2 regions of the Companilactobacillus heilongjiangensis genome follow, and region 2 is predicted to be linked to the other one. Evidence: predicted binding sites of a transcription regulator. Region 2 holds the regulator's gene; the other holds the start of a gene.
The links. Region 2 encodes HrcA, which represses chaperone genes, less so after heat shock. Its sites were predicted from a motif close to TTAGCACTCNNNNNNNNNGAGTGCTAA; they were not measured.

Region 1: a site for HrcA is predicted at 6,115-6,141, ahead of JP39_RS00660 (Hsp20/alpha crystallin family protein). Genes of this name have one in related genera too.

Annotation. Positions count from the first base shown of each region.
Region 1 covers NZ_CP012559.1:152,939-163,772, forward strand. Annotated here, with positions in the region: gene JP39_RS00640 (uracil-xanthine permease family protein) at 1-1,277, opposite strand, end outside; gene JP39_RS00645 (histidine phosphatase family protein) at 1,496-2,104, shown strand; gene ubiE (bifunctional demethylmenaquinone methyltransferase/2-methoxy-6-polyprenyl-1,4-benzoquinol methylase UbiE) at 2,114-2,818, shown strand; gene JP39_RS00655 (LacI family DNA-binding transcriptional regulator) at 3,059-4,009, shown strand; gene JP39_RS00660 (Hsp20/alpha crystallin family protein) at 5,610-6,047, opposite strand; gene JP39_RS00665 (DUF488 domain-containing protein) at 6,218-6,577, shown strand; gene JP39_RS00670 (AraC family transcriptional regulator) at 6,605-7,447, shown strand; partial or broken gene JP39_RS00675 (APC family permease) at 8,083-9,482, shown strand; gene JP39_RS00680 (TerC family protein) at 9,745-10,515, opposite strand.
Region 2 covers NZ_CP012559.1:1,443,931-1,454,764, reverse strand. Annotated here, with positions in the region: gene nusA (transcription termination factor NusA) at 1-861, shown strand, start outside; gene rnpM (RNase P modulator RnpM) at 877-1,185, shown strand; gene JP39_RS06580 (L7Ae/L30e/S12e/Gadd45 family ribosomal protein) at 1,185-1,481, shown strand; gene infB (translation initiation factor IF-2) at 1,495-4,455, shown strand; gene rbfA (30S ribosome-binding factor RbfA) at 4,926-5,285, shown strand; gene truB (tRNA pseudouridine(55) synthase TruB) at 5,893-6,801, shown strand; gene ribF (riboflavin biosynthesis protein RibF) at 6,896-7,828, shown strand; gene JP39_RS06555 (hypothetical protein) at 7,982-8,497, opposite strand; gene hrcA (heat-inducible transcriptional repressor HrcA) at 8,675-9,721, shown strand; gene grpE (nucleotide exchange factor GrpE) at 9,740-10,312, shown strand; gene dnaK (molecular chaperone DnaK) at 10,349-10,834, shown strand, end outside.

The DNA.
Region 1 (10,834 bases), 1.3 Mb from region 2:
GAGAGGGCATATTTAGGCAAAATCAAGTTGAGAATAATACCAACAACAGTAGCCACACCAACACCAGTAAACTGGAAAGTACCGATTTGGAGGTAGGCATTACCGATACCGATAACCAAGATAACCGAGGCAATCATCAAGTTACGTTTCTCGTTAAAATCGACTTTATTATCAACTAGGATTCTCAAACCACTAGATGAAATAACACCGAACAAGACGAAACTGATACCACCGATTACAGGACCGGGAACTGTTTGGATTAAGGCACTCAGTTTACCAACGAACCCGAACAAGGCAGCGAAGACTGCGGCACCCATAACAACGTACACACTGAAAATTTTGTTAACGGCCATAACACCAATGTTTTCACCGTATGATGTGATAGGAGGACCACCAAGGAAGGCAGCCACGATTGAAGCTGTACCATCACCGGCTAGAGTTTTGTGAAGACCAGGATCTTTGAAGAAATCACGGTGAGTCAATTCATCTAGCACCATGATATGTCCCAAGTGTTCAGCCATTGTAACGAAGGCAATCGGCGCAAAACTCAGGATAGCGCCCCAATAAATTTGTTTGGGCATGTAGTTAACGAACATTAAATCGAAAGCAGGTAACTTAAGCCAAGGTGTTGAGATGACTTTTGAAAAATCAACGATACCTAAGGCAACGGATAGAATGTATCCACCAACGATACCTAGTAAAATAGCAATATTACTCCAGAAACCACGGAGATACATGTTCAATAGGACGGTTAAGAAAAGTGTGAACATGGCAACTCCGAAGTATTTCAAATCGTAGTGAGAACCGTTCATCATGGCGTTGTTAGCAGCACTTCCGGCAACTGACATACCAATGACGATAACGATTGGTCCAACAACGATAGGTGGCAAAGCTTTGTCGATCCAGTCAGAACCAACGAAGCCAACAATCAATGAAACAATTAGGTAAACACAGCCAACGGCAATGGTACCTTGAGCGACTCCGGCATAACCTACGGTCTTCATCAACGCGACCATCGGCACAATGAATGAGAAACTGGAACTCATGTAAGCTGGAATCTTCCGGTGAGTTATTAAAATATGAATAATTGTTCCGACACCAGAACTGAATAGCGCGATACTTGGATCAAGTCCAACAAGTAGTGGCACTAAAACGGTGGCGCCAAACATTGAGAATAAGTGCTGTAATGATAGGAAAGCCCACGTGCTTAAAGGTGGCTTTTCATAAACGTCTAAAACTGCATCCGGATTGCGATAGTCTTTACTATTTGGATCCATAATGAACATCTCCCCCAAGTAAAATTTTGCAAAAAAAATAGTCCTCCATCCCGTGTATGCGAAATAAAAGACTGAACGTGTTTCCTTCTTAGCCTCACGGGACCAATGTTTAAAGGATTCTATTTGATTGCTTTCACTATAATTGAGTTGCAATGCAAAGTCAATAATGAAATACTAAAAGGTGTTAAATTAAAGCGCTAACACAGAGGAGTATTTTTATGGTCGAGTTATATATTGTAAGACATGGCGAAACGGATACCAACTATGAGGGACGTATCAATGGTATGTCTACTGACAAGCCACTTAACGCCAAAGGAATTGCCCAAGTTGAAGAATTAAAAAAATATATTGATATTAATAAATTTGATGAAATTTATTCAAGTCCAATGAAACGTGCTATGCAGACAGCCGAGATTTTGAATCAAAATGTTCACGAAATTAAACAAGACAAACGTCTTTATGAAGCAGATTATGGTTCATGGGATGGACTTAAAGAGTCAGAGTTGCACGATAAATATCCTGATGTATTCGATGAAAATAACTATTTATTGCCTGGTTATACTAAATATGCCAAAGATGGTGAGGAATATGCGGACGTCTACAAACGTGTTGAAGATTTTATGGATGATATGGCAAAAAAAGGTGACGAAAAAATCATGGTCGTCTGTCACGGATTTGTCAGTCGTTCATTTATGAAAGTTGTTACCGGAGCACAAAATATTTCACAAATCATCCAACCAGATAACGCTGGTGTTTCAAAATTTGTTATTTCTGACAGTGGTGTTAAATACATGTACTATTATGGACGAGTAAACAACATCGATTAGAGGTAAATTATGGGACTGACCAATAAAGTACCAGAAAAAGACGTGCAAAAAACGTTCAATAATATTGCTGAAAATTATGACAAGCTGAACTCAATCATGAGTTTGGGAACACATCAAAAGTGGCGTCAAAAGGCAACATCGAAAATCACGGTGGGACCTGATAATATTTTGGATCTCTGTTGTGGGACAGCAGACTGGACAATTACTTTAGCCAAACGTTATCCCCATGCCAAAGTAATTGGAATGGATTTCAGCCAAGAGATGTTGAAGATTGCCCAACAAAAAGTCAGTGCCGCTGAAGTAACCAACGTGAATTTGGAAATTGGCGATGCTATGAAACTGGCCTATCAGGATAATAGTTTCGAGGTAGTCACGATTGGCTTTGGCTTGCGCAATGTACCAGACGCCGATAAGGCTCTACAAGAAATCTATCGAGTTTTGAAACCCGGTGGGCAGTTAATCTGTCTGGAAGCTTTCAAAGTGGAAACTCCAGTTATCAAAATTGGCTGGCAGATGTATTTCAATCATATAATGCCTTTGATGGGCAAAGTTTTCGCCAAGAGTCAGCCGGAGTATCAATATTTAGATGATTCAGTTAACAAATTTGTCAGTATCAAACGATTGGCTGAGATGATGCAGGATGTTGGGTTTAAAAATATCACTGTTGATGATCTAATGTTCAAGGCGGCAGCCATTCACGCAGCTGAAAAATAATGCACGAAAAAAGAACACCCGGGGAAGGTGTTCTTTTAATTTTTTAGGGGATTAAATATATATGTTATAGGGGGGATGAGATGAGATTTCTTATCTCTCATCTACAACTAATACTATACTTGATAAGTGTGAACCAAATATTTTGAAAATGTGAAGAAATTATGAATTTTGATTTTTTCTATAAATAAGTCAATAATTTAATACGTAGCAAGCTAACAATCAGAAATTGGAGTGAAAATCATGTCAAATATTCGCGATGTTGCCAAAAGATCCGGTCATTCAGTTTCGACTGTCTCACGGGTCATCAATAATTTAAGTTACGTTGCCGACGATACGAAACAAGATATTTTGCGGGCAATGGAAGAATTGGACTACCATCCAAACGATGTGGCGCGGGCCTTGAGTACAGGTAAAACTCATATGGTCGGGGTCGTTTTGCCGTATATTAATATTCCATATTTCCAAAAGTTGATTTCGGCTATTACTGAAGCGGCGTTTAAAGAAAACTATCAAGTGACACTATTGCCATCAGATTATAGTGCCAAAAATGAGATAAAGTATTTGGAAATGTTGAAGCATCAGTCATTCGATGGCTTAATCTTTACTTCTCGAAAAATTTCCTTTGAAAAAATTATGGAGTATCAACAGTATGGAACGATTACCTGTTGCGAAGATACTTTCGACTATCCAATTTCTTGTGCGTATACCAATCGTGAAGAGTCATATACCAAAGTATTCGACCTGTTGCGCAGATTAAAATTTGAGCATATCGGCGTTACACTCTCCCGAAGTGAAGAATATAGCCAATCGACTAAGCAAACTAAGGGTTCCTTTGAAAAAGTATTTGGTAAAAAAATCACCCCCAAGCATTTGTATATGGGAGCTCAAGGTTATAGTGAAGGAGTAAAAGCTGCTAAATATCTGATAGAGCGAGATCCAAAGTTACAAGTGGTTTTCGCTAACAGTGATCAAGTGGCAGTTGGAGTTTTATCAGAGTTGCACAAAATGAATATTGATATCCCTGTAATTGGTCAGGAAGATTTAGATTACAGTCGTTTGATGAACTTTTCTACTATTGATCATAAATTAATGGAAATCGGCGAGTATGCTTTCTGGTCTATTTTCGAAAAAGACATCGTAAAGAAGTCAATTCCATCAGAATTTATTTTGCGTGGTCAATTGATTAAATAGTATATGCCGCTTCCGGGTGCCGGTGAATGGCAGTCCGCTGTGAGGACCGGTCCGAGCCAAAAGGCGGTCTCGAACCTCGGTTTTGAGCCGAAAATCGCGTCTCAAAACACGTCCGTGGTGTAATTGCTAAAGCAATAACGCCACCTTCACTGCGTACTACCATTCACCGGCGCCCTCCAGCTAGGGTATTTGGAGTTTTAAATGTTACTGTATATTTAAATTACGGATGTTTTGGATAACGTAGTTGAATGAATTTTGAATGGATGGATAATCTTGATCAATGCTTAAAATATTAAAGCGTTAGATCAGGGTTATTTTTTTCTTGTCGTTTGTGATTGTATTCTAAGATACCTGTAATTTGCTGCATATATGAAGAATAAATTAGTCGGAGGTTTCACGAGATATTCACCAGCAGTGAAGGTGGAGTTAGAGCTTCAGCTCTTACTCCACGGACGACTTTTGAGACTTGCCGGTTTTGCAAGGCTTAAAAGCGAGATTCGAGACCGAACTTTGGCTCGAATCGGTCCTCACAGCAGGCGAAATATCTCGTGAAACCGGAGACGGCAAAACAAAAAAGACATCCTTGGGGAAGGATGCCTTTTTCTTAGGGGATTGAATATTGTTAATAGGGGGGATGAGAATAGAGTCGTTGTCTCTAATCTACGGTTTATAATTGCAGGCTTATCATAAAGTTATTTGTTGTTTAAATTTCTAAAAATCATTTGAATCTGGATAGCCCATTGTTGATAAGTCTTTTTTTATTGTATAAATTCTTTTGTCCTTTTGTAGCAAAATTCGCTACATCCCACGAGAGTGGAAAAATTCCGCTCTGCACATATTAGTATAGCTTATTTTTTGCTCAACTACTACCGGCAGGCACCTAAAATACATAAAAAAACACCTCGGGGAAAGGTGTTTTTATTTAGGGGATTAAATATATATGTTATAGGGGGTGAGAAAAGGGATTACTTATATCTCTCATCTACAATTTATATAATACTGAATCTTTATGAATTAAATATTCTGAAAATGTGAAGATTTTGTGAATTTGGTGCCAAAAGTTACATTTTGTAGAGTTTCGCCTCCAGTTTTCAGCAATTTAGTTTACGCTATGGGAACCGGCCAGAGCCAGAAAGCGGTCTCGAACCTCGATTTTGAGCTTCGCAAAGTACGCAAATCTCAAAACACGTCCGTGGTGTAATTGCTAAAGCAATAACGCCACCGTCATTGCGTAACTAAATTGCTGAAAACCTCTGGCTAGTGTATTTCTGGATTAGAGTTTATCAAGACTTCGAAATATATAAATGAGATCAAAAAAAGAGCCTGACAATCTAAATTCTTAAGATTGTTAGACTCATTTGAAAAGTCGAAGTTAAATTGATACTAAGTTTTAAAGGCTGAAAGTATTAAAAATGTTAAAAAATACTTTCGACCAAATTTATTTATGTTTCAAAAATCTAACTGATTAATTTCAAAACATTAGCCGTAGGCTGACAGAGATATTCACCAGCGGTGAAGGTGGAGTTAGAGCTTTAGCTCGAATCGGTCCTCACAGCAGACGAAATATCTCTGGCAACCGGAGGCGGCAGTTCAAGAAAAACTAGTCAATATCAACGTGATGTCCAGAATCAACCTTGTTTTCCAACTTTGGAAGATCAATCATCAAGACACCCTTGTCATAATTAGCTTTGATATTTTTAGTATCGACTGCTGGCAAGTGATATTGTCTCATAAAGCGGCCGCTTGAACGTTCACTCATAATCATGTCACCGTTCTTATCATTGTGATCATTGAAACTATCACGATGGCCACTAACTGTTAAAACATTATTTTCATAATTGATGTCAATATCCTTCTTATCAAATGCCGGCATATCCACATGGACCTCATAATTCTTATCTGTTTCCTTAATATCAGTTTTTAGAGTTGAGTCCTCTGGGAAATTGTTGTCAAATATAGATGGAAAATTGTTCATCCACGAATCATTGTTGAACCAGTTTCTCATCAAATTATTACGATCCATAATTTCATTTGTCATACTATGTTACTTCCTTTCCCTTTATTACAAATACATTGTAAAATCGTCTCGGATAGAATTCAAGAATTTAGCACTCTTGATTGTCGAGTGCTAAATTAGTCAAAAAATTAACAAAAATCATTAGTAATTCCTGTGATACAATTAAAATGGATGAGAGAAGGTTATCAAAAATGACTAAGTTGATTATGAAACGTATTTATGACAAGGAATTGCCTGAGGGATATCGAGTTCTTGTGGATCGTCTTTGGCCTCGTGGCATCTCAAAAGTTCGAGCAGATTTGGACCTTTGGGCTAAAGAAATTGCTCCAACTGCCGAATTGCGCAAGTGGTTCAGTCATGATCCTGAAAAATACGCGGACTTTAAAACAAAGTATTTAGCAGAAATAAATGCAAATCCTTACACAGAAGAGTTTTTGACAAATTTAAAAACGGCATTAGAAAAACAAGATGTTCTTATATTATTTAGCGCTAAAGATGAGGAACATAATGATGCGGTAGTCCTAATGGAATATCTAAATTCGAAGATTTAAATATTGTAGATTGGTTGGCTAATAATTATGGAAGAATTTGATTTACAGTCTTTATTATCTAGCAATGAAAAAGTGATTATCCGCTTGTTGCAGTCTTACGCACAAACAAATGACATCGCTGTATTTGTCTTGGGCACAGACGACCATTTACAGGCGGGTATATTTGGTGACTTGGCAGAAGGCAGTGCTTTGACCAGGATGAATAAAATGACTGACTTATCCAAATTAAGTGTCAATAAATTTAAGTATAATTTAGAATACGCTGATGCACCGTTACGAATCAGTAGTATCAATCAACGAGTGGGTAAAGTCTGCGTGGCTAAGGATATTCAAAAGGGTACGAATGAAGAACATCTTCGTGCCATGCAGCAATTACAGGAACATGTTCTTTTTTTGCGTAATATGGCAGAAAGCGTTGCCAAATTGATTATTAAAGATCGGGGAATCGATAACTTTGTTATTAGATATTCCTTAGATGTCAACGAGGCAATGGATGAATTGGCGGATAGTGAGGGGCATGCTTTGCAACAAATCAAAGTCATGTCAACGTCAAATAGCTCTATCATTTCAGCAATCGAATATATTGATAGCAATTTGAATAAGCGACTAACATTGGATCAGGTGTCTAGTAAAGTTTATTTATCGGATTACTATTTTAGCAAATTGTTTAAGCGTGAAACTGGTTTGAGCTTTTCCGTTTATTTGAATGCCCGTAAAATTCAAAAGGCAATGCTGCTGTTGAAGGAGTCAGACAAGAGTGTCAACGACATTTCCGATTCACTGGGATTCACACGTCTGAGTTATTTCAGTCAGACATTCAAAAAATACACTGGGGTCGCACCAACAAAGTATCGTACTGAGGGTAAGTAGGATGTTCCGTCTTTGGGTGTGAGGTAGTCTTTATGCTGTGAGACTGGTGCGAGCCAAGGTCTAGCGCCTGAAGACTAGTTTGATTTTTTGGCGTAAATTAACGAGTATCCTATGCATTTGTTATTAAGAAATTAAAATATTATTCATAAATTGAGGGTTAGGTAATTCCAATATTGGAGTTGTCTGGCTTTTTTTCGTTGTATGTTTTTTTCTAACCTTTTATTAATCACATTATGTAAATCAAGAATATCTGCGTTTACTGAAAATAATATGAATATTTCAATAAATTTAAAGTCGAAAATACAATAGCCGTAGGTTACCAGTAATATATAGTATGCAGTGAAGGTGGCGTTATTGCTTTAGCAATTACACCACGGACGACTTTGAAGACCTGCTGGGCTGTGGCAGGGCTTCAAATCGAGGCTCGAGACCGTTCTTTGGCTCGGGCCGGTCCTCACAGCAGACTATATATTACTGGTGACCGGAGGCGGAAATACAGTATTTTATGTGGACTGTGAAGTGAAATTGAACAATTGTTTACATTTTCTGCACAAAATATCTTTTTTCATGAAAAAAATTGTAGTAGACTTTAGACTTAGTGTAATTTTGGTTACGCAGTTTTAAGGAGAAAATTCATGAAAAATGTCTTTAAGAAGGAATCGGTCGATACGTATCTCGAAGCCGATTCCAGACTGACAAAGAGTCTTGGCGCCAGAGATTTACTATCTTTAGGAATTGGTGCTGTAATTGGTACAGGTATTTTTATTCTTCCCGGACACGAGGCTGCATTGCACGCAGGACCAGCTGTTACGATAGCTTTCCTAATTGCTGCGATTGTTTCTGGTTTTGTGGGAATGGCTTATGCTGAATTTTCATCAGCGATGCCAGTTGCCGGATCGGCGTATTCATTCGGAGCGGTTATTTATGGAGAAATCGTTGGATGGATTCTCGGTTGGGCGTTAATTTTGGAATATTTCTTAACTGTTTCTGCGGAAGCGGTCGGATTTGCTTCATATTTTAATAACAATATTTTGGGAGCTTTTGGCGTTAAAATGCCTAAGTTCCTTGCTGCGGGGCCTTTGGAAGGGGAGGAATCAACTTGTCTGCTACTTTGATTGTGTTGATAATCGCCGCAATTATCCTCCAAGGAGCCAGTCTTTCTAAAAAGGTTGAAAATGTTGCTGTCTTAATTAAGGTTGCCATTATTATTTTATTTATTATCGTGGGTGCCTTTTATATCAAAACAAGTAATTACGTGCCATTTTATCCCAAGCAATTTCACACAGAACCATTTGGAATGGGTGGTATTTCAACTGCCACAGCGACTGTTTTCTTCGCCTTCGTAGGGTTTGATGCTTTGGCCGCTAACTCGGCTGAAACAATTAATCCTAAAAAAGATGTTGTTCGTGGAGTGTTGGGAACCGTTGTTGTTGCCGTAATTTTATATGTTGGCTTTTCTTTCGTCTTGACTGGAATCGTTAACTATAAAGACTTGAACGTTGATGATCCCGCAGCTTATGCGTTGAAAGTTGTCCACTTGGACACATGGAATAAGTTGATTACCGTTGGAGCATTAGTCGGAATTTTTACATCATTATTGACGATGTTCTTCGGTGGTTCACGACTAGTTTATGCGCTCGGACGTGATGGATTATTGCCAGAAAAAATGGGTGAGGTGGACGAAAAGTTCTCTGTACCTAGAAACGCTGTCTGGGTTGCCGCAATTGTACAAGCATTTTTCGCTGGAATGGTTCCATTAACGGAATTAACGTCATTGATTAATGCTGGAACACTGTTGGCCTTTGTCTTCATTTCATTCGGTATTATTTTCTTGAGAAAACGTAAGGATATTCCAAATGATGGTTTCAAAATGCCATTTTATCCAGTGTTACCAATCTTTGCTGGATTAGCCAGTTTGTATTTCTTGTTAATGTTGCCTGCAATTTCTAAAATTAGTGTGGGAATCTGGATTGCAATCGGAATAGTGGTTTATCTAGTTTATGGATTGAAGCATTCTAAACTTCAAAATAAATAAACATGCCGCCCTCCGAGAGCCAGTGATTTTCGCCTGCTGTGAGACCGGTTCGAGCCAAGGTCTCGAACCTCGCTTTTGAGCCGAAAACCACGTCTCAAAAGGCGTCTGTTGAGTAAGAGCTAAAGCTCTAACTTAACCTTCACTGCTGGTGAAATCACTGGCTCCCGGAGGCTAGATTTACTGGATTTTTTAGGGTAATCAATAAACTAGGGTTTTGTTAAAAAAGAAAAAAATAAATAAAAAAATAGCCTCCTTTAGGAGACTATTTTTTTTTGCTCTTTGGAGCTCTGTTATTGTTGATTTGATGAATAATCAATGTGACGATGATTGCTGTGATTAAGACACCTACGAAGACTAGGTTGGGAATTTCAATATCGATTGCTGGTATTGATAGGAACAATTTGACTGAGATGAAAAGTATCAGGAAGTATGCCATTCCGTTTAGTTCTGGAATTTTACTCATAAGTCCCATAATCATTTCAGCGATTCCTCTCATTGCTAGAATCCCAATCATACCACCGATTAGCACGATTACTGGGTTGCTTGAAACTGCCAATGATGCCAAAACTGAATCGATTGAGAAGACGATATCCATCAACTCAATTGAAATGACAACTTGCCAGAAGCGTGAGATGTGCAAATGTTTTTCTAAAGCATTCTCTTTACGTTCAGTTGGAGCTTCAGAAACTTGCTTGTTTTTGTTGAAAAAGAAGTGATTCAAGAATAGGTAGAAGAGGTAACCTGCGCCGAGGACCTTAATCCACCAGAAATCGATTAAATACACACCAATCCCGATTACTAAAAATCTAAAAATATAAGCACCGAAAAGTCCGTAAAATAGTGACTTTTCTTGTTCAACTTTGTTAGGTAATGACTGTGTTTGAGCTGCTAAAACAACCGCGTTATCAACGGACAACATACATTCCATGACTACCAAAGATAAAATAACTAACCAATCTTCCCCCGACTCGATAACTGTTGCCCAGTTATGGAGATCAAAGAATGGACCATACATATTTATAAGTGCATTCAATCAACATTCCTTACTTTCTATTTGTTTTATTAGTTTGATGATACCAGATTATATCATAAGTTGACAATTAGGCTACCAAAAATTTGACCATCTCCAGTGCTGAGAACATTTACCTGCTATGCGGAACGGCCCGAGCCACAGTGCGGTCTCGAACCTCGGTTTGAAGCCTTACCATAGACCGGTAAGTCTCCAAACTCGCCCGGTGGAGTAAGAGCTAAAGCTCTAACTTCACTACCACAGCCGGTAAATATTCTCAGCACTTCCGACTCATTGGATTCATGATTAATTTTTTCTTCTATTCTTCAAGTATTTCAAAATC
Region 2 (10,834 bases):
CGTGATATCATCTATAATGAATATAGCCAATATGAACACGAAATCATTCAAGGTACTGTTGAACGTAGCGATAGTAGATATGTTTACATCACTTATGGTCGTATCGAAACAGTTATGCCTAAAGCTGATCAAATGCCTGGTGAAACATACAATTCTCGTGATAGAATCCGTGTTTACGTTACTAAGGTTGAAAATGCTACTAAGGGACCTCAAGTGTTCGTTTCTAGAACTGATCCAGGTTTGGTAAAGCGTTTGTTCGAACAACAAGTTCCTGAAATTTATGATGGAACAGTTGAAATTGTTTCAATCGCTCGTGAAGCTGGAGACAGAACTAAGATTGCTGTTAAATCAGACAATCCAGACGTTGACCCAGTTGGTACATGTGTTGGTCCTAAAGGCGCTCGTGTTCAAGCTGTTGTTGATGAATTAAATGGTGAAAACATTGACGTTGTACCTTACGTTGACGATCCAGTAGACTTCATTGCTAATGCTTTGAACCCTGCTGAAGTTATCGCTGTTCAATTTGATGATGACGATAAGAAACAATGTATCGTTATCGTACCTGACTATCACTTGTCATTGGCAATTGGTAAAAAAGGTCAAAATGCCCGTTTAGCTGCTAAGTTAACTGGCTATAAGATTGATATCAAACCCGAATCACAAGTTGAATTTGTGGACGACAACGACCAAGATGTAAATCTTGCTGATGTTGAGAGTGGTAAAATCGATATTGAAAAGACACGTGAAAACGCAGCTAATGCTGATGATGCAAAGAATCCAGCAGCTGAAGATTCAAATGACGATTCAGACGATGATGCAACTGACACAGATACACCTGATTCAACTGATTCAGAAAATTAAAAAGGGGTGATGGATTTGGCAACTCGTAAGATACCAATGCGTAAAGATATTTTGACAAACAAGATGTATCCAAAAAGAGAAATGGTAAGAATTGTCAAAGATAAAGAAGGCAACATTTCAATTGATCCTACCGGAAAAAAGCCCGGTCGCGGTGCTTACGTTGGTCTGGATCCTGAAGCCATTAAAAATGCTAAGTCAAAGAAGTCTTTAGAAAAAGTCTTCTCACATGCAGTACCAGAGACTTTTTATGATGAACTATTCGACTTTGTCGATCATCAGAAAGCTAGAATGGATCTTTTCGGAGATCTAGGTAAGAAACATTAATGAAATCTTTCTTAAATTTTTTAGGCATTGCCGTCAGAGCACGAAAAGTTATTAGTGGAACTGAGTTAACAATTAATGGAATTCGTAATGGTGAAGTTAAATTGGTAATTATGGCTTCGGATTGTAGTCCCCGTACAAAAAAAGATTTGCACAACAAGGCAAGTTATTATAATGTACCTGTGATAGATACAATAAGTAGTAATGACATAAAAACAGCTATTGGAAAAGACAGAAAAGTTATGGGAATAACAGATCTCGGATTTGCTAAAAGGTTAAAAGAATTTATGGACAATTAAGGAGAGTGATAGGATGGTCAAAAAGAGAATTTATACTATTGCAAAAGAAAATAGTGTTGAGAATCAAGTAGTATTAGATGCCGCCAGTAAATTAGGTATCGACGTTAAGAACCATATGTCATCAGTAGATGAAGGCGCAGAAAAGAAGATTGTAAGTAATTTAAAGGGTGGTAAACCAGCTCCTGCAAAGGCCGCATCAAAGCCTGTAACAAGACCTGCTGCTAAACCAGCTTCAAAACCTGCAACACATCAAACACAATCATCAAGACCTGCACAACCTGCAAAAGCCGGTGAAAAACACGAAGGTAGTAATCACAATTCTGGTGATCACAAAACTAAGATCAAGATTACTGCTGTAAGAAGAGATGCTAATAAGGGTAACGGTCACTTTGACCATCGCAACAACAATCACACATCCAATGGTAATCGTCCAAACAGCAATAATTCGAATACTAACCATCGTAATAACAACACTACTGCTAATGCTAATAGCAACAACAGAAGCGACAACCGTAATACCCCATCACGTGATAACCGTAGTAACGATAACCGCAATAATAATGGTAATCGTAACAACAATACAAACAATCGTAATAACAATAACCGCAATTCACAATCACGTGATAACAGAAACCGTAACAACAACAGACGTGATCGTTCTAACGGCACTCAATCACAAGCACCACGTCCAACACAAAGTGCTGGTAACAAGTATCTAGAACAATTTAAGACAAACATCGCTGATGCAAGTCGTATTCCTAGTCATCCAACTAGAAATAACAATAATCGTCCTAATAATCGCAACAATAGTAGCGATAATACTCACAGAAATAATCAGAACAATCACCGTCCTAATAACAACAATGGCGAAAACCAAAGTCGTTTTAACAGAAACAACAATAATAACCATAACAATACCAATAGCAATAACCGTAACAACAATAGCCAAAATAATAACCAAAACAGAAGACCAAACAATAACAACAATGTAGCTGCTAAGGCTAAGGAGACTCCAAAGTCAACTGTAGCTCATGTTGAAGTTCCAAAGCCAGAATACAAGAAGGCAAAACCAACTAATAACAACCGTGACTTTGGCCACAAGACGAACCTTGCCAATCCATTTGGTAGTCGTCGTAAGAAGAAGGAACGCAAGCGTCAACAACGTCAACGTACCGAACCTAAGAAGCCAATGCCACAAAGAAAAGAACGTCCATTGCCAGAAACACTTACTTATACAGTAGGTATGAACGCTCAAGATATTGGTAAGTTACTTCACAGAGAACCAGCTGAATTAGTTAAGAAGCTATTCATGCTTGGTATTATGATCAACCAAAACAAGTCATTAGATAAAGATACTATTGAGTTGTTGGCCGAAGATTATGGTATTAAGGCTGAAGAAAAGGTTCAAGAAGATGTTGCCGATATCGACAAGTACTTTGATGCTGAAGCTAACAATGCAGATAACCTTGTTACACGTCCTCCCGTTGTTACTATCATGGGACATGTTGATCATGGTAAGACTACATTGCTTGATCACTTGAGACATACACACGTTACAGCTGGTGAAGCTGGTGGTATTACTCAACATATCGGTGCTTATCAAGTACGTCTTAAAGATAGATTGATTACATTCTTGGATACTCCAGGACACGCTGCCTTTACAAATATGCGTGCTCGTGGTGCTGATATCACTGATATCGTTATCCTTGTTGTTGCAGCTGACGATGGTGTTATGCCACAGACTATTGAAGCTATCAACCATGCTAAGGCCGCAAATGACCCTATCATCGTAGCCATCAATAAGATTGATAAGCCGGGTGCTAATCCACAACACGTTACTGAAGAACTTATGAAATATGACCTTGTTCCTGAAAGTTATGGTGGAGATACTATCTTTGTTAATATTTCAGCCAAAATGGGAACAAACATCGATGAATTGCTAGAAATGATCTTGCTTGAATCAGATGTTTTGGAATTGAAAGCTAACCCTGAACAAAAAGCTATCGGTACTGTTATCGAAGCTAAGTTGGACAAGGGCCGTGGACCTGTTGCTACATTGCTTGTACAACAAGGTACATTGCATGTTGGAGATCCAATTGTTGTTGGTAATACCTTCGGTCGTGTTAGAACAATGACAAACTACAACGGTAAAGACATTGAAGCTGCTAAGCCATCAGAGCCAGTTGAAGTTACTGGTCTAAATGATGTGCCAGAATCAGCTGATAAGTTCGTTGTCTTCGATGATGAAAAGACAGCTCGTGCAGCCGGTGAAGAACGTGCTAGTCGTGCCCTTCAAAAGGAACGTCAAAACACAAATCCTGTTACACTTGATAACTTATTCGAAACAATGAAAGAGGGAGAACTTAAACAAGTCGACGTTATTATTAAAGCCGATGTACAAGGTTCTGCTGAAGCCATTGCCGGAAGTTTGAAGAAGATTGAAGTTAAAGGCGTTCGTGTCAATATCATTCACTCTGCCGTTGGTGCTATTACTGAAAGTGATGTTAACCTTGCTTCTGCAAGTAATGCTATCATCATTGGATTTAATGTTCGTCCAACAGCTCAAGCTAAAGTTCAAGCTAAGGATGAAAATGTTGATATTCGTCTACACAGAGTTATTTACAAAGCTATCGATGAGATTGAAGCAGCCATGAAGGGTATGCTTGAACCTGTCTATGAAGAAAAGATTACTGGTAACCTAACAGTCCGTGAAACATACAATGTTTCTAAGATTGGTACAATTGCTGGTTGTTACGTTGATAGTGGTAAGATTCAACGTGATAGTGGTGTCAGACTTGTTAGAGATGGCGTAGTTGTCTACGAAGGCAAGCTTGCTTCACTTAAACGTTTCAAGGACGACGTCAAAGAAGTCGGTTCAGGATTCGAATGTGGTATCACAATCGAAAACTACAACGATATTAAGATTGGCGACGAAGTTGAAGCTTACGTAATGGAAGAAGTTCCTGTAAAGTAAACTCGTAATTTAAATGATAATTAAAATAAAGTCACGATGTTTAATAAACATTTTGACTTTATTTTTTTGGAATCATGGTGTGATATAATCAAGCAGTGATGAATAAATAGAGAATTACTGGCAAGTAGTGTTAGTTAAGTATTCCGTCTCCAGAACTAAGAAATATTCACTGGCTGTGCGGACCGGTCCGAGCCAAAAGGCGGTCTCGAACCTCGGTTTGAAGCCTTGCAAGAAACGCAAGTCTCCAAACACGCCCGGTGGTGTAAGAGCTAAAGCTCTAACACCACTTCCACTGCCCACAAATATTTCTTAGTTCTTCCGACTAGTTTATTTTTGTTGAGTTTGTCATAAGAAAACTCAAGGTTTTGAATTTGTAGTTGTATCCAATTGAAACCGATACTAAAAATAATTAATAACTAGCACCATATATTGACATAAATAGATATATTAAATAACGTAGGAGGTACGATATGGTTAAACATCGTATTGGTCGTGTGGAACAAGAAATCCAAAAAGAAGTTAACGACATTCTTTTGAAACGTGTTCGTGATCCAAGAGTTCAAGGCGTAACAGTTACAGGTGTTGAAATGACAGGTGATTTGCAACAAGCAACCATCTACTACAGCATTCTTTCTGAAAAAGCTAGTGACGTCGAAAAGACACAAGCAGGTTTAGATAAAGCTAAAGGATTGATCAGACGTGAGCTTGGTCAAAAATTGACTTTGTACAAAGTTCCTGAATTGGAATTCAAACAAGATCAATCAATTCGCTATGGTGAAAAGATTGATAAGTTGATTGCTAAGTTACATCAAGACGAAGCTAATCGTTAATTAATTGGATTATGACGTTTCCAGAGTAGATAATATTCATCTTTGGGGACTATAATAAAATTACGAATTTTAGTTTTGAATCAAAATAAAAAATCAGGTTTTCTTAGATAAATATCTAGGAACTCCTGATTTTTTTGTTTTAATTAAGTATGCCGTCTCCAGAGCTGGGAAATATTCTCAAGCTGTGCGGAACGGCCCGAGCCAAATTGCGGTCTCGGGCCTCGGTTTGAAGCCTTGACACAGTTCGTCAAGGCTCCAAACACGTCCGGTGGTATAGGTGCGAAAGATTCCTTTCGTATCTATACCACTACCACGGCACACAAATATTTCCCAGCTCTTCCGACTAATTAATCGGTATTAGTTGAGTATAAAAGTATTTAAGCTGTTTTAGGATATGAAATATTCATAGTGGGTTATCAACTTATCGTGTGGGTGTCAGTGATGGAGCCCGCAATGATAGGTGAGAGACCTTGGCTCGAACCGGTCCCACCGCAGGTTCTATCACTGACACCCGCATGCGGCAATCGCCAAATAACACAATCCTCTACCTTTTTCCCCCAAATACTAGTAAAATTGTTGATGATATTACACAGATACGGAGATTATTATGGACGGAGTAATTCCATTAAATAAAGAAATCGGACAAACTAGTTCTGATTATGTTTATAAATTAAGAAAAATACTACATACGAGAAAAATTGGCCACACAGGGACACTAGATCCACTAGTCAATGGAGTTTTGCCAATTTGTGTGGGACAGGCTACTAAACTGGTAAACACGCTGACAGGCTCTCCTAAAGAGTATGAAGGTGAAATCACCTTGGGGAAGTCGACAACTACTGAGGATCGTGAAGGGGAGACTGTTGACGAACAAAAATTAACTAAGCCTTTTACGATTGATGAATTGAATCCAATTTTTGAAAAGATGACTGGCGATTTAACACAGATTCCACCAATGTTTTCTGCTGTTCGAGTAAATGGTAAGAAACTCTACGAATATGCTCGAGCTGGACTTGAAGTTGAACGGCCAGAAAGACACATTCATATTTACGACTTTCATATTATGGGTGAACCCGTTTTTGACGAGGCAACTGGTTATCAGACTATCAAATTCCACGTTAAGTGTTCAAAAGGAACTTATGTCAGGACATTGGCGGTTGAATTTGGTCACATGCTTGATTTACCAGCCTTTATGTCACAATTAACACGTGTTAAGAGTGCCGGCTTTCCTATTGAAGAGACTTTCACGATTGGTCAAATTTCAGACATGATGGATAATGAAGACTACAGCTTTTTAAGATCAATCGATGACGTACTAACAGACGTTCCTAGTTATGAGTTAAATGACGAAGAGTGGGAAGTTCGTGTGTTACATGGTGGATTCTTAGAAGCAGTTGATTCTGACAAAACTAAGCAATTACGTGTACAAAGAGATGGCGTTACGAAAGCTCTTTACAAGTATGATAAAGTAAGAGATATGTGGGTTCCTGATTTAATGTTATTGAAAAATAATTAGTGACTGACTTATTCATAAAAATTTAATTAGCACGTTAGTCGCTGGTTTCATATTTTGAAATTGGAAGCGGCAATATAAATAAAAGAGATAAAAAATGCAGATTATAAACGTTAAACATCCGTTATTGGAACAACAACGCCCAGCAAGTGACACAGTCTTGATAATGGGATTCTTTGATGGCGTGCACTTAGGACATCAGAAGGTTATTAAAACTGGTGTTGAATTAGCTCATGAACGCAACCTCAAGGCTGTTTTGATGACGTTTGACTGTTCTCCAAGAACGATTTATCAACATGAAACAGATTTTAAGTATTTATCAACTATGCAACGTAAAGCTGAATTAGTAGAACAATTAGGGGTGGATTACCTCTATTTTGTTCATTTTACTGACGATTTTGCGCACTTAAAGCCACAAGATTTTGTCGATCAATATATGGTTGGCCTCAAGGCTAAGTTTGTTGTAGCTGGATTTGACTATACTTATGGCAAGAAAGATATTGCCAATATGCAAAACCTGCCAAATTATGCTCAAGGCCGCTTTGAAACAGTCACAGTCCCTGAGCAATTGATTGATGGACAAAAAATTGGTTCAAGTGCTATCAAAGAGTTTATTTTGCAAGGTCATATGGGTACTGCTAATGAATTTCTGGGTTATGTCTACCAAAACCAAGGGACAGTCATTCACGGCTTGCAAAGAGGTCGGACACTGGGCTATCCCACGGCCAATTTGGCAGTCGATGGTTCACAAGTAATACCAGCCATTGGTGTCTATGCCACGCGGATGAAAATTGACGGTGTCTGGTATAACGCCATGACCTCAGTTGGCTATAATGTGACGTTCAAAGAAAATACCGGTGTGACGATTGAGACTAATATCTTCGACTTTGATCAGGATATTTATGGCAAACACGTCGCTATTGAATGGGTCCGTTATTTACGTGGCGAGGTTAAATTTGACGGTGCTGATGGTTTGGTTAAACAATTGGAACTTGATAAGAAGAATTCTATTAAAGCTTTACAAAAATAATGGGGCTGTGATGTGACTATTTTCACCTCAAACTTGCAACAAAGCATAGCTTTTCAGCTTAAAACAAATAGCTCCAGCAATCCAAAATCGGATTACTGGAGCTATTTTCCTTAATGCTCGAAAGCTGACCATGTTTTGTCACAATCTCAATATTTAAAATAATTTAGAATCAATAGCTCGAGTGATCTGTGTTTTTGGCAGTGAGTGATGTTCTTCTAAGATTTCGTCTTGCTTGTTTAATTCATTCAAAAGGGCGGCAATTGTTGGATTGGTTTTGGACATCTTCTTAATCTGTTCCATTCTGACTGCTTGGTCGTATTCCTTATTCAATTGTTTGAAAATAAGTTCACGATTGGTCAGTTCTTTATGTACACCATATGCTTGTCCTTCACGGTGCATAAGTTGTTCTTTAGTAATAACTGCTAATATCGGACGGGTGGCGCGTGTGGGCTCTTCGTTGATATCTACTTCAGTAACAACAGCAGGGACAACGACCGTGTCATTGTATCCAGAATTTGGAACGATAACTAAATCACCAACTGCAACTTTGAAGCCACGGCTAACGTAGCTGTATTGATCTCCAGAAGTTAAAATGTCCCAAGGTTTTTCAAGTAGTTCTTCATAAGATCTGGAAGCAAGAAATTTTACACCAATAATTTGATTGAGCATAATTTACCTCGTGTTGATTGGATTTTTCCTAAATCTTACCATAGAATGCCAAATTTAAAATAATCGCTGAAAAATTAGAGAAATTGAGCGTGCATACTTGACACTAATAGGATAGATTGTTATATTTTACATTGTTAGCACTCAGGTATGAATAGTGCTAAAAAGGAGGACGGTATAATGCTATCACAACGTCAAGATGCTATCTTGAGAGAAGTCGTGCGCATATTTACAGATACCGGCCAGCCGGTTGGTTCGAAGACATTGATGAATGAATTACCTTTCCATGTAAGTTCTGCGACAATCAGAAATGAAATGGCAATGCTAGAGGAAGTTGGTTATCTCGAGAAAACCCATCTTTCATCTGGTAGAATTCCTTCAGCGATGGGATACCGCTATTATCTTGATCATTTGGTACAGCCTACAAGCGTGCCACAAGATATTGCGCAGAGAATTGACGATGATTTTGGCAAAACATATCACCAAATTGATGATATTATTGAACAATCTGCCAAGATTCTATCTCATCTGACCAGTTACACAGCTATCACTTTAGGTCCTGAGAGCAGTTCAATCCTTTTAACAGGTTTTAGAATTGTTCCTTTGAACCCACATCAACTTATGGCAATCATCGTTACAAGCGATAATAATGTTGAGAATAATATTTATACAATAGATGATGATTTTGATACTTCTTTAATTGAAAAAATTGTTAACATCGTAAACGACAAGTTAGTTGGACAGCCTTTACCAAAGGTTATTCAAATGTTGCACAACGATGTGCCAGCAATTCTTTCCGAGTATATGTACTCATCCGACGGACTGTTGGATATGATGGATCAGCTTTTCAAAAAGGCTGGTGCCGAGAAGTATTATGTCGACGGACAATTGAATCTTTTGAATTATGCAAACAATGATGATCTATCGCAAGTTCAGTCGCTGTTTTCAATTATGAATCAGAGTACTGATTTGAGAAAATTACTAGATCCTAGCATTTCTGATGACGGCATTCGTGTTCGTCTCGGAAGTGAATTAGGTAGTGATGCGTTGAAAAATTACAGTATCATCACTGCAAATTACGATGTTGGACATCATGGAAAAGGTGTTATTGCCTTACTTGGCCCAACAACCATGCACTATTCACAATTGATTGGTTTGCTCGGAGAATTTAGAGTTGAATTAGCCAAAAGACTAATTGATTATTATTCAAGGTATGATGATTCTTGAAATTTTTAGGAGGAAGTAATGGCAGATAAAGAAACAGACCAGAATTTGAAGACTTCTAAAAAAGAAGCAGCTCCAAAGACTGATGCAAAAGCTGCAACGAAAGCTAAAGCAGAACAGGCTAAGAAAATCGATCCCAAAGATAAAGAAATTGCGGATTTGAAGAAAAAGAATTCTGACTTAGAAGACAATCTTTTAAGAAGCCAAGCAGAAATGCAAAATATGACCAAACGTCATAGCAAGGAAGTCGCTGACATCCTTAAATATGATGGTCAAAAGTTGGCCACAGAAATTCTACCTGTTTTGGATAATCTTGAACGTGCTTTGAGTGTTGAAGCTGACGATGATGCCAGCAAGCAACTAAAAAAGGGCATTGAAATGGTTCAACAACACATGGTTAAAGCATTTGAAAATAATCATGTGACAGCAATTGACGGTGTTGGTGAGAAATTTGATCCAATCTTTAGTCAAGCTGTTCAAACTGTTCCAGCCGATGATAAGCATGCTAAAAATACCGTTGTACAAGTTCTTCAAAAGGGTTATAAACTTGAGGATCGTGTACTTCGTCCAGCAATGGTTGTCGTTGCACAATAAATTAATAAATAAAAAAAATAAAAGAGGTTTAGGTTTATGTCTAAAGTTATTGGTATTGATTTGGGTACTACAAACTCTGCTGTAGCCGTTCTTGAAGGTGGCTCTCCAAAGATTATTACTAATCCAGAAGGCGCAAGAACAACTCCTTCAGTTGTTGCCTTTAAAGATGGTGAAATTCAAGTTGGTGAAGTTGCAAAGAGACAAGCAATCACTAACCCAGATACAGTTTCATCAATCAAGCGTCACATGGGTGAAGCAGGTTACAAAGTTACTGTAGCCGGCAAGTCATACACACCACAAGAAATTTCAGCATTCATTTTGCAACACATCAAGAAGTTCTCAGAAGACTACTTAGGTGAAAAAGTTACAGATGCTGTTATCACAGTTCCTGCATACTTCAATGATTCACAAAGACAAGCTACAAAGGATGCCGGTAAGATTGCTGGTTTGAATGTTCAACGTATCGTTAACGAACCAACAGCTTCAGCACTTGCTTATGGTCTAGATAATGATAAGGGTGAC